Linked DNA regions of Frondihabitans sp. PAMC 28766. The main gene of each other region encodes a partner of the protein of the gene in region 2 in a complex. Links are inferred from orthologs where the notes say so. Each region holds a gene or a part of one and is shown on either strand. Other genes may lie near its edges.

The links. Proteins that work in one complex are often made in the same cells at the same time.
Region 1: the proteins of secY (region 2) and secG are in contact, whole or in part, in a crystal structure (PDB 5AWW), measured with the Thermus thermophilus proteins. The link is inferred for Frondihabitans sp. PAMC 28766 from one-to-one orthologs. Residues at the interface, in WP_096411648.1 of Thermus thermophilus: Leu14, Gln16, Arg17, Phe20, Ile34, Pro35, Pro37, Ile72, Arg108, Arg109, Asn112, Gln113, Arg116, Ile117, Ile120, Pro145, Gly146, Trp147, Phe152, Phe155, Val156, Val159, Thr160, Val162, Ala163, Gly164, Ala166, Leu167, Trp170, Glu173; in WP_223903268.1 of Thermus thermophilus: Tyr5, Ile9, Tyr12, Leu13, Ala16, Leu19, Val20, Val23, Leu24, Gln26, Glu27, Pro28, Gln30, Gly31, Ala32, Asp34, Leu35, Met36, Gly37, Gly38, Ser39, Ala40, Asp41, Leu42, Phe43, Ala45, Arg46, Val48, Tyr53, Thr56.

What each region holds. Positions count from the first base shown.
Region 1 is NZ_CP014513.1:2,645,655-2,650,118, forward strand. What follows is about bases 1,086-3,756. They hold secG (preprotein translocase subunit SecG), read right to left. Parts: upstream 2,712-3,756; coding sequence 2,460-2,711; downstream 1,086-2,459. Other genes in these bases: AX769_RS12745 (glucose-6-phosphate dehydrogenase assembly protein OpcA), read left to right, coding at 1,086-1,172; pgl (6-phosphogluconolactonase), read left to right, coding at 1,254-2,024; AX769_RS12755 (RNA polymerase-binding protein RbpA), read right to left, coding at 2,086-2,460; pgk (phosphoglycerate kinase), read right to left, coding at 3,572-3,756. Also shown: zwf (glucose-6-phosphate dehydrogenase), read left to right, coding at 1-231; more of AX769_RS12745, read left to right, coding at 228-1,085; more of pgk, read right to left, coding at 3,757-4,464. UniProt on the Bacillus subtilis protein: Involved in protein export. Participates in an early event of protein translocation.
Region 2 is NZ_CP014513.1:1,242,861-1,247,514, reverse strand. What follows is about bases 528-3,388. They hold secY (preprotein translocase subunit SecY), read right to left. Parts: upstream 2,689-3,388; coding sequence 1,366-2,688; downstream 528-1,365. Other genes in these bases: rpmD (50S ribosomal protein L30), read right to left, coding at 3,384-3,388; rplO (50S ribosomal protein L15), read right to left, coding at 2,755-3,384; AX769_RS06120 (adenylate kinase), read right to left, coding at 755-1,369; map (type I methionyl aminopeptidase), read right to left, coding at 528-731. Outside these bases: more of map, read right to left, coding at 1-527; more of rpmD, read right to left, coding at 3,389-3,566; rpsE (30S ribosomal protein S5), read right to left, coding at 3,566-4,300; rplR (50S ribosomal protein L18), read right to left, coding at 4,297-4,654. UniProt on the Bacillus subtilis protein: The central subunit of the protein translocation channel SecYEG. Consists of two halves formed by TMs 1-5 and 6-10.

The DNA of each region.
Region 1 (4,464 bases), 1.4 Mb from region 2 along the record:
ACCGAGGCCAGCCCGGAGGCCTACGAGCGGCTCATCCTCGATGTCCTGCTCGGCGACCCTCCGCTCTTCCCCCGCCACGAGGAGGTCGAGCTGTCGTGGAAGATCCTCGACCCGATCGAGCGCTTCTGGGCCGCCCAGGGGCAGCCCGAGCAGTACCGTCCCGGCACCTGGGGCCCCCACAGTGCCGATGAACTCATGGCCCGCGACGGCCGTACCTGGAGGCGTCCGTGATCGTCGATCTGCCCGACAGCACCATCAGCCGAGTCTCAAAGGCTCTGGTCAAGATCCGCGAAGAGGGCGGTGTCGTCGCCCTCGGTCGCGTGCTGACCCTCGTCATCTCGACGACCCTGGGCCACGAAGAGGAGGCGATCGAGGCCGCCAACGAGGCGTCTCGCGAGCACCCGATGCGGGTCATCGTGATCTCGACCGCCGATGAGATTTTGTCCGCCGAAGAGCCCCGGCTCGACGCGCAGATCCGCGTGGGCGGCGATGCCGGCGCGAGCGAGGTCATCCTGCTGCGCGCTTATGGCGACATCGCCCGCGACGAGGAGGGGCTCGTCACAGGCCTCCTGCTGCCCGACGCCCCCGTCGTCGCGTGGTGGCCCGGCAAGGCGCCCGCGGTCGTCTCGGAGTCGCCTCTCGGCCGAATCGCGCAGCGCAGGATCACCGACGCGGCCGCTCAGAGCAACCCGCGTCAGTCGATCATCGACCTGGCCTCGACCTACGAGCCGGGCGACACGGACTTCGCCTGGACGCGGCTCACCCTCTGGCGCACGCAGCTGGCGGCGGCTCTCGACCAGCCGCCGTACGAGCCGGTCACCGCGGTCGAGGTGTCCGGCGCCGCCGACTCCCCCTCGACGCTGCTGCTGGCCGCCTGGCTGCGTCTGCAGCTCGAGGTGCCCGTCAAGCACGAGCTCACGTCGCGCGCGACCGGCTCGAGTGGCATCCACGGCGTGAAGCTCGTGCGAGCATCCGGGCCGATCGAGCTCGAGCGCTCGCTCGTCGACGTCGCCACGCTCTCGCAGCCCGAACAGCCGACGCACGACCTGTCGCTGCCACGCCGCGGCCTGCGCGACTGCCTGGCCGAAGAACTCCGTAGACTCGACCCTGACTCGCTCTTCGGCAATGTCGTCAAGAGCGGCGTCGCCCTGCTCCGTGCTGACCAGCCGTGACGCAGACCCAGGCGACATCTGTTTGACGCAGTTCGACCTGTCATCCTGACAGGTCACGACAGTAATAGAGGCTACTGAGACGTGACGAATGAACGCCGGGTGCTGGTTCACCCCGACAAGCAATCCCTGGGGGCCTCGGTCGCCGCTCGCTTCATCACGAAGATCATCGACGTCATCGAAGAGCAGGATTACGCGTCCGTCGTGCTCAGCGGCGGTTCGGTCAGCACCCTGGTGCTCGCCGCGATCAACCGGTCAGAGGCGCGTGACAGCGTCGACTGGTCGAAGGTGTCGTTCTGGTGGGCCGACGAGCGCTTCGTCGCCGCAGACTCGGACGACCGCAACGATCGCCAGAACGGCGTCGACCTGCTCGACCACATCGGCGTCCTGCCCGAGAACGTCCACCGCATGGCGAATACCGACGACGCTGCCGACCTCGCCGAGGCGGCCTCGCAGTACGTCGCCACGCTGAAGGAGCACGCTCAGGCCGACGACGAGTCGCCTCGTTTCGACATCACGCTGCTCGGTGTCGGGCCCGACGGTCACGTCGCCTCGCTCTTCCCCGACAAGCCGCAGGTGCTGCAGACGTCGCCCACTGTGCTGACCATCGATGACTCCCCCAAGCCGCCGCCCGAGCGCCTGACCCTCAGCCTGCCGGCGATCAACAACTCGCAGCGCGTCTGGATGATCCTCGCCGGTGCCGAGAAAGCGGCCTCGCTCGGCCTCGCTCTCGCGGGCGCCGGTGCCGACCAGGTGCCTGTCGCCGGGGTCAAGGGTCGCAAGCGGACGGTCTTCTTCGTCGACCGGGACGCTGCGGCCGAGGTGCCCGAACAGCTCATCGCCTCGACCTACTAGATCGACGACGACGAAGGCCCCGAACATTCGTTCGGGGCCTTCGTCGTTGGTGTGCTGCCGCCTACTTCTTCGCCGGGGTCGGGATCTTGCCGCGACGCTGACGAAGCTGCTGAAGGGCTTCGTCGAGGAGCTGAGCAGCCTCTTCTTCGGTGCGACGCTCTTTCACGTACGCGAGGTGGGTCTTGTACGGCTCGAGCTTGGCGACGACCGGGGGGTTGTCTTTGTCACGCCCGGCAGGAAGGCCGGTGGACGGCGAGTCGACCGTCTCGGGAATCTCCTCTTCGGGCACGTTCGCCGCGAAGTGTCGCACGACCTCGTTGCCCAGGGCATCCCAGTAGGAGACGGTGATTCGCTCGGCGTGGAACCCCCGATCCTGCTCGCCCATGGGGCCTGCGCCGACGCGAGAACCCCTGATTGCACTGCCGCCTGATGCCATTACGATCCCGCCGTGAACTTGGTGATGAGCCCCAGGACCACGATGGAAGCGAACCACACGAGGCCGAGGATGACTGTGATGCGATTGAGGTTCCGCTCAGCAACACCGGACGCGCCGAGGTTGCTGGTCACCCCGCCGCCGAACATGTCGGAGAGCCCGCCACCGCGACCGCGGTGCAGCAGGATGAGAAGCGTCAGCAGAAGGCTCGTGATACCGAGCACGACATACAAGACGGTTTGGAGAATTTGCACGGAAAACCTTTCGAGCGTTTCGGGCCGCTAACGATTATAACCGGGCGGAGGCGAAATGCCGCGCCCGGCACCGTCGGGTCTAGACGCCGACGTGGTTCTGGTAGCGGACGATGCTCGCGAACTCGGTGATGTCGAGGCTCGCGCCGCCGACGAGAGCGCCGTCGACATTGGGCTCGCGCATGAACGACGCGACGTTGCCCGACTTGACCGAGCCGCCGTACAGGATGCGGGTCGCCGCGGCCTGGTCGGCCCCCAGCTTCTCGGTGAGCGTGTCGCGGAGGGCCGCGCAGACCTGCTCGGCCTGGTCGGGCGTCGCCGCCTGGCCGGAGCCGATCGCCCACACCGGCTCGTAGGCCACGACGATCTCGCCGCCGGCCGGAAGCCACTCGAGGGCAGCGCCGAGTTGAGCGACGGGAACGGCGCTCGGGCCGTGCTTCTCGAGGTCTTCGGCCGTCTCGCCGACGCAGATCACGGGAATGAGGCCGTTGCGATGCGCAGCCGTTACCTTCGCCGCGACGACCTCGTCGGTCTCGCCGTGGACGATGCGGCGCTCGGAGTGGCCGACGATGACGTACTTCACGTCGAGCCTGGCGAGGAACGCCCCGGAGATGTCGCCGGTGAAGGCGCCATCGTCGTTGTCCGACAGGTCTTGCGCCCCCAGCTCCAGCTCGAGTTTGTCCGCGTCGATCAGCGTCTGCACACTGCGGAGGTCGGTGAACGGCGGAAGATCGCCGCCTCCACGTCTCCGAAGTTGTGCTTGGCGTCTTTGAGACTCCAGGCGAGCTTCTGGACGAAGGCGATCGACTGCAGGTGGTCGAGGTTCATCTTCCAGTTGCCGGCGATGAACGGGCGTCGTGCGGTTACCATCCGAGGACCTCCAGGCCTGGCAGCTTCTTGCCCTCGAGGAACTCGAGGCTGGCGCCACCTCCGGTGGAGATGTGCCCGAACTGGTCGTCGGTGAAGCCGAGGGCGCGAACGGCCGAGGCCGAGTCGCCTCCCCCGACGACGCCGAGACCGTCCACGTGTGTCAGTGCCTCGGCGACCGTCCTGGTGCCGGCGGCGAAGGCCGGGAACTCGAACACGCCCATGGGGCCGTTCCAGAACACGGTCTTCGACGACGCGACGATGTCCGCGAACGCGGCCGCCGTGTCGGGACCGATGTCGAGGCCGATGCCGGCATCGCCGAACGTCGTCGAGTCGATGGCGTCGGCAGCCACCGTCTCGTGGTCGGCGTCGGCCGCGAAGCCGGATGCCACGACCACGTCGGTGGGCAGCACGAGGCGGATGCCCTTCGACTCGGCCTCGGCGATGTAGCCGCGCACGCGATCGAGCTGGTCCGCCTCGAGCAGGCTCTTGCCGACCGCATGGCCCTGGGCCGCGAGGAAGGTGAAGAGCATGCCGCCGCCGATGAGCAGGTTGTCGACCCGCGGCAGCAGATGCTCGATGACACCGAGCTTGTCGGAGACCTTCGAGCCTCCGAGCACGACCGTGTAGGGGCGCTCGGGCGTCTCGGTGAGGCGGTCGAGCACACCGAGCTCGGTCTCGATCAGCGAGCCCGCCGCGCTGGGCAGCAGCTGCGGCAGGTCGTAGACGCTGGCCTGCTTGCGGTGCACGACGCCGAAGCCGTCCGAGACGAACACGTCGCCGAACGCGGCGAGCTCGCGAGCGAAGGCCTGGCGCTCCTCATCGCTCTTCGAGGTCTCGGCGGCCTGGTACCTGAGGTTCTCGAGCACCAGGATCTCGCCGTCGGCGA
Region 2 (4,654 bases):
TGCTCCCAGTGGGCGGCGTCCGAGCCGTCGGCCGTCGTGACCGTCCACTCGTCATCCTGCGTGATCGTGTCGATACCACCGGCGGTGACCATCGGCTCGATGGCGACGACGAGGCCCGGCTTGACCGTCGGGCCGTTGCCGCGCACTCGGTAATTGAACACGGGCGGGTCTTCGTGCATGTCGCGCCCGATTCCGTGGCCCACGTAGTCTTCGAGGATTCCGTAGTCGCCCTGCGACTCGATGAACTCTTCGATGGCGGCGCCGACCTGGTTCAGGTGGCGCGCTGAAGCGAGGGCGGCGATGCCGTGCCAGAGCGACTGCTCGGTGACCTCGTTGAGACGCCTGCGTGTCTCGTCGAGGGCAGGATCCGCGCCACCCGGCACGACGAACGTGCGGGCGCTGTCGCCGTTCCAGCCCTCGAACTGGGCGCCCGAGTCGATGGAGACGATGTCGCCGGCCTCGATCACCCGGCCGCCGGGGATCCCGTGCACGACGTCGCTGTTGACCGACGCGCACACGGTGTGGAAGTAGCCGGGCACGAGCTTGAAGTTGGGCTCACCGCCACCCTCGACGATCGCCTTCTCGGCGAGGGCATCGAGCTCACCGGTCGTGATGCCGGGGCGGATCGCCGCGGCCACCACGTCGAGCGACGCCGCGGTCAGGAGACCGGGCGCGACCATGAGTCGCATCTCTTCGGGCGTCTTGTAGATGCCCGATCGTCGGAAGGCCACCGCGCTCTCGCTGCTGCCGCGGCTCAGGCGGCGGCCGTGGGGCGGATGCCCCGCGAAGCCAGGGCATCGTCGATGCGGCCGGCGACCTCGTCGACACTGCCGAGGCCGTCGACCTCGAGCACCAGCTCGCGCTCACCGTAGGCGTCGATCAGGGGGCCGGTCTCGCGCAGGTAGACCTCCTGGCGGTGCCGGATGGCCTCTTCGGTGTCGTCGCTGCGACCCTGCTCGACGGCGCGCTTGCGCAGGCGCTCGACGATCTCGTCCTGGTCGGCGACGAGCTGCACGACGGCGGTGAGCTGCTCGCCCTTCGACTCGAGCAGCGCGTCGAGGAAGGCGACCTGGTCGTTCGTGCGGGGGTAGCCGTCGAGGAGGAAGCCGCCCTCCGCGTCGGGCTGCGCGAGACGATCCTGGATCAGCTCGTTGGTCAGCGAGTCGGGCACGTAGTCTCCCGCATCGAGGATGGCCTTCACCTTGACGCCGAGGGGTGTCTCGTTCTTGACGTTGGCACGGAAGATGTCGCCCGTCGAGATCGCGGGGATGCCGTAGCTCTCGGCGATCCTGACGGCCTGCGTGCCCTTGCCGGCCCCGGGAGGGCCGACGATGAGCAGACGAGCACCCTGGTCGGCGGCCGCGCTCATCGGAGGAGACCCTCGTAGTGGCGCTGCTGCAGCTGGGAATCGACCTGCTTCACGGTCTCGAGACCGACCCCGACGATGATCAGGATGCTGGCACCACCGAAGGGGAAGTTCTGGTTGGCGCCGACCGTCGCGAGAGCGATCAGCGGGATGAGCGCGACGAGGCCGAGGTAGAGCGACCCGGGCAGGGTGACTCGCGTCAGCACGTAGTCGAGGTAGTCGGCGGTGGGGCGGCCGGCACGGATGCCGGGAATGAACCCGCCGTACTTCTTCATGTTGTCGGCGACCTCTTCGGGGTTGAAGGTGATCGCGACGTAGAAGTAGGTGAAGCCGATGATGAGCAGGAAGTAGAGCACCATGTAGAACGGCTCGTCACCCGACACCAGGTTGGCCTGGATCCAGCTGACCCACGCCGCAGGCGCCGACCCGTTTGACGGGGTGTTGAACTGCGCGACCAGAGCCGGCAGGTAGAGCAGCGACGAGGCGAAGATGACGGGCACGACGCCGGCCATGTTGACCTTGATGGGTATGTACGTGTTGTTGCCGCCGTACGTTCGCCGCCCGACCATTCGTTTGGCGTATTGCACCGGTATTCGTCTCTGCGATTGTTCGACGAAAACGACCAACCCCATGATGATGATTCCGATGGCGATCACGCCCAGGAAGATCTCGAAGCTCTTGGCCTGCTTGATGGCCCAGAGGGCGGTGGGGAACTTGGCGGCGATCGACGTGAAGATCAGCAGCGACATTCCGTTGCCGATGCCGCGCTCGGTGATGAGCTCGCCCATCCACATGATGAGGCCGGTGCCGGCGGTCATGGTGATGACCATCAGCAGGATCGCGTACCAGGCGTTGTTCGAGATCAGCGAGTTGCACTCGGAGACGGTCGACGAGCCGAACAGCGCACCCGAGCGGGCGACCGTGATCAGCGTGGTGGACTGCAGGATGCCGAGAGCGATGGTCAGGTAGCGCGTGTACTGCGTCAGCTTGGCCTGGCCCGACTGGCCCTCTTTGTAGAGAGCGTCGAAGTGCGGGATGACCACGCGGAGCAGCTGCACGATGATCGACGACGTGATGTAGGGCATGATGCCCAGCGCGAAGATCGACAGCTGGAGGAGCGCGCCACCCGAGAACAGGTTGACGAGCTCGTAGAGGCCCGACGTCGACTGGTTGCCCGACAGGCAGGCCTGCACGTTGCTGTAGTCGACGAATGGGGCCGGGATGTACGACCCCAGCCGGAAGAGCGCGATGAGGCCGAGTGTGAACCCGATCTTTCGACGAAGGTCGGGCGTGCGGAAAATTCTCGCAACTGCTCTGAACACGGTGGCCTCCCGGTATGAGGATAGACGACTGATGGGGGTGGCTCTTCCGAGCCACCCCCACAGGTATTACTTGGTGACGGTCCCGCCGGCGGCGACGATCTTCTCTTCGGCCGAAGAGGAGACCTTGTCGACCGCGACGCTGAGCTTGACGGCGAGGTCGCCGCCACCCAGAACCTTGACCTTCTCGTTCTTGCGAACGGCACCCTTGGCCACGAGGTCGCTCACGGTGACCTCACCGCCCTGGGGGTAGAGGTCGGTCAGCTTGTCGAGGTTGACGACCTGGTACTCGACGCGGAACGGGTTCTTGAACCCCCGCAGCTTCGGGGTGCGCATGTGCAGAGGCATCTGCCCACCCTCGAAGCCGATCTTGACCGAGTAACGGGCCTTGGTTCCCTTGGTACCGCGACCCGCGGTCTTACCCTTCGAGCCCTCACCGCGACCGACGCGAGTCCGAGCCTTCTTGGCACCGGGAGCCGGACGAAGGTGGTGGACTTTGAGGACCTGGGGGCGCGCGACGTCGTCGGAGGCCGACTTGGCCGCGGGGGCCGCCTTGGTGCTGGTGGTGGTCGAAGCGGCGGCCTTGCTGGTCGCCGGCTTCTTTGCAGCTGCAGCCTTGGGGGCGGCGCTGGATTTAGATGATGCTGCCTTGGGAGCGGCCTTGGGAGCCTTCTCCTCGTTGGTGGCGTCGTCAGCCATTAGTCAATCTCCTCGACTTTGACGAGGTGAGCAACCGTCGAGACGTAGCCGCGGTTCTGCTTGTCGTCGGGGCGGACGACCGTCTGGCCGATCCGCTTGAGACCCAAGCTGCGCAGCGTGTCCCGCTGGTTCTGCTTCTCGCTGATTTTGGACTTGATCTGCGTCACGCGGAGTTGAGCCATCAGGCACCCGCCTTCTCGGTAGCAGCGGCACGCGCAGCAGCCTCGTCGCGGAGCAGACGAGCGGGGGCGACGTGGTCGATGTCCAGGCCACGGCGAGCCGCGACGGCGCGCGGCTCTTCCAGCTGCTGCAGCGCCGCGACAGTGGCGTGCACGATGTTGATGGTGTTCGACGAGCCGAGCGACTTGCTCAGGACGTCGTGGATGCCGGCGCACTCGAGCACGGCGCGGACGGGGCCACCGGCGATGACACCGGTACCGGCAGCAGCCGGACGCAGCAGGACGACGCCTGCAGCGGCCTCACCCTGGACGGGGTGCGGGATCGTGTTCGCGATGCGGGGGACGCGGAAGAAGTTCTTCTTCGCCTCCTCGACACCCTTCGAGATCGCAGTCGGCACCTCGCGGGCCTTGCCGTAGCCGACGCCCACGAGACCGTTGCCGTCGCCGACGACGACGAGAGCGGTGAAGCTGAAGCGACGACCACCCTTGACGACCTTCGACACGCGGTTGATGGTGACGACACGCTCGAGGAACTGGCTCTTGTCGCGGTCGTCACGACCGCCACGGCCCTGGTTGCGGTCGCCGCGACCGTTGCCGCCACGACGGTCGGTACGACCGGCGTTGGCACCTTCGCGGTTGTTCGACTCGGAGCCGGCAGCGGTCTCGACCGGGCGGTCGACGACGGCCTCGACCGGCGTCTCCGGCGTGGCCGGAGTCTTGTTCGTTTCGTCGCTCACAGGTTCAATCCACCTTCCCGGGCGCCCTCGGCGATTGCCGCCACGCGTCCGGCGTACTTGTTACCACCGCGGTCGAACACGACCGCTTCGATTCCGGCAGCCTTGGCACGCTCGGCGACGAGCTCGCCGACCTTCTTGGCCTTGGCGGTCTTGTCACCGTCGAACGTGCGCAGGTCGGCCTCGAGGGTCGATGCGCTGGCGACGGTGTGGCCCTTGCTGTCGTCGACGACCTGCACGAAGACGTGACGGGCCGAGCGGTTGACGACGAGACGCGGGCGGAGTTCGGTGCCCACGACCTTCTTGCGCAGGCGGGTGTGACGGCGGCTCGTAGCGGCCGACTTGCTTTTACCTCTG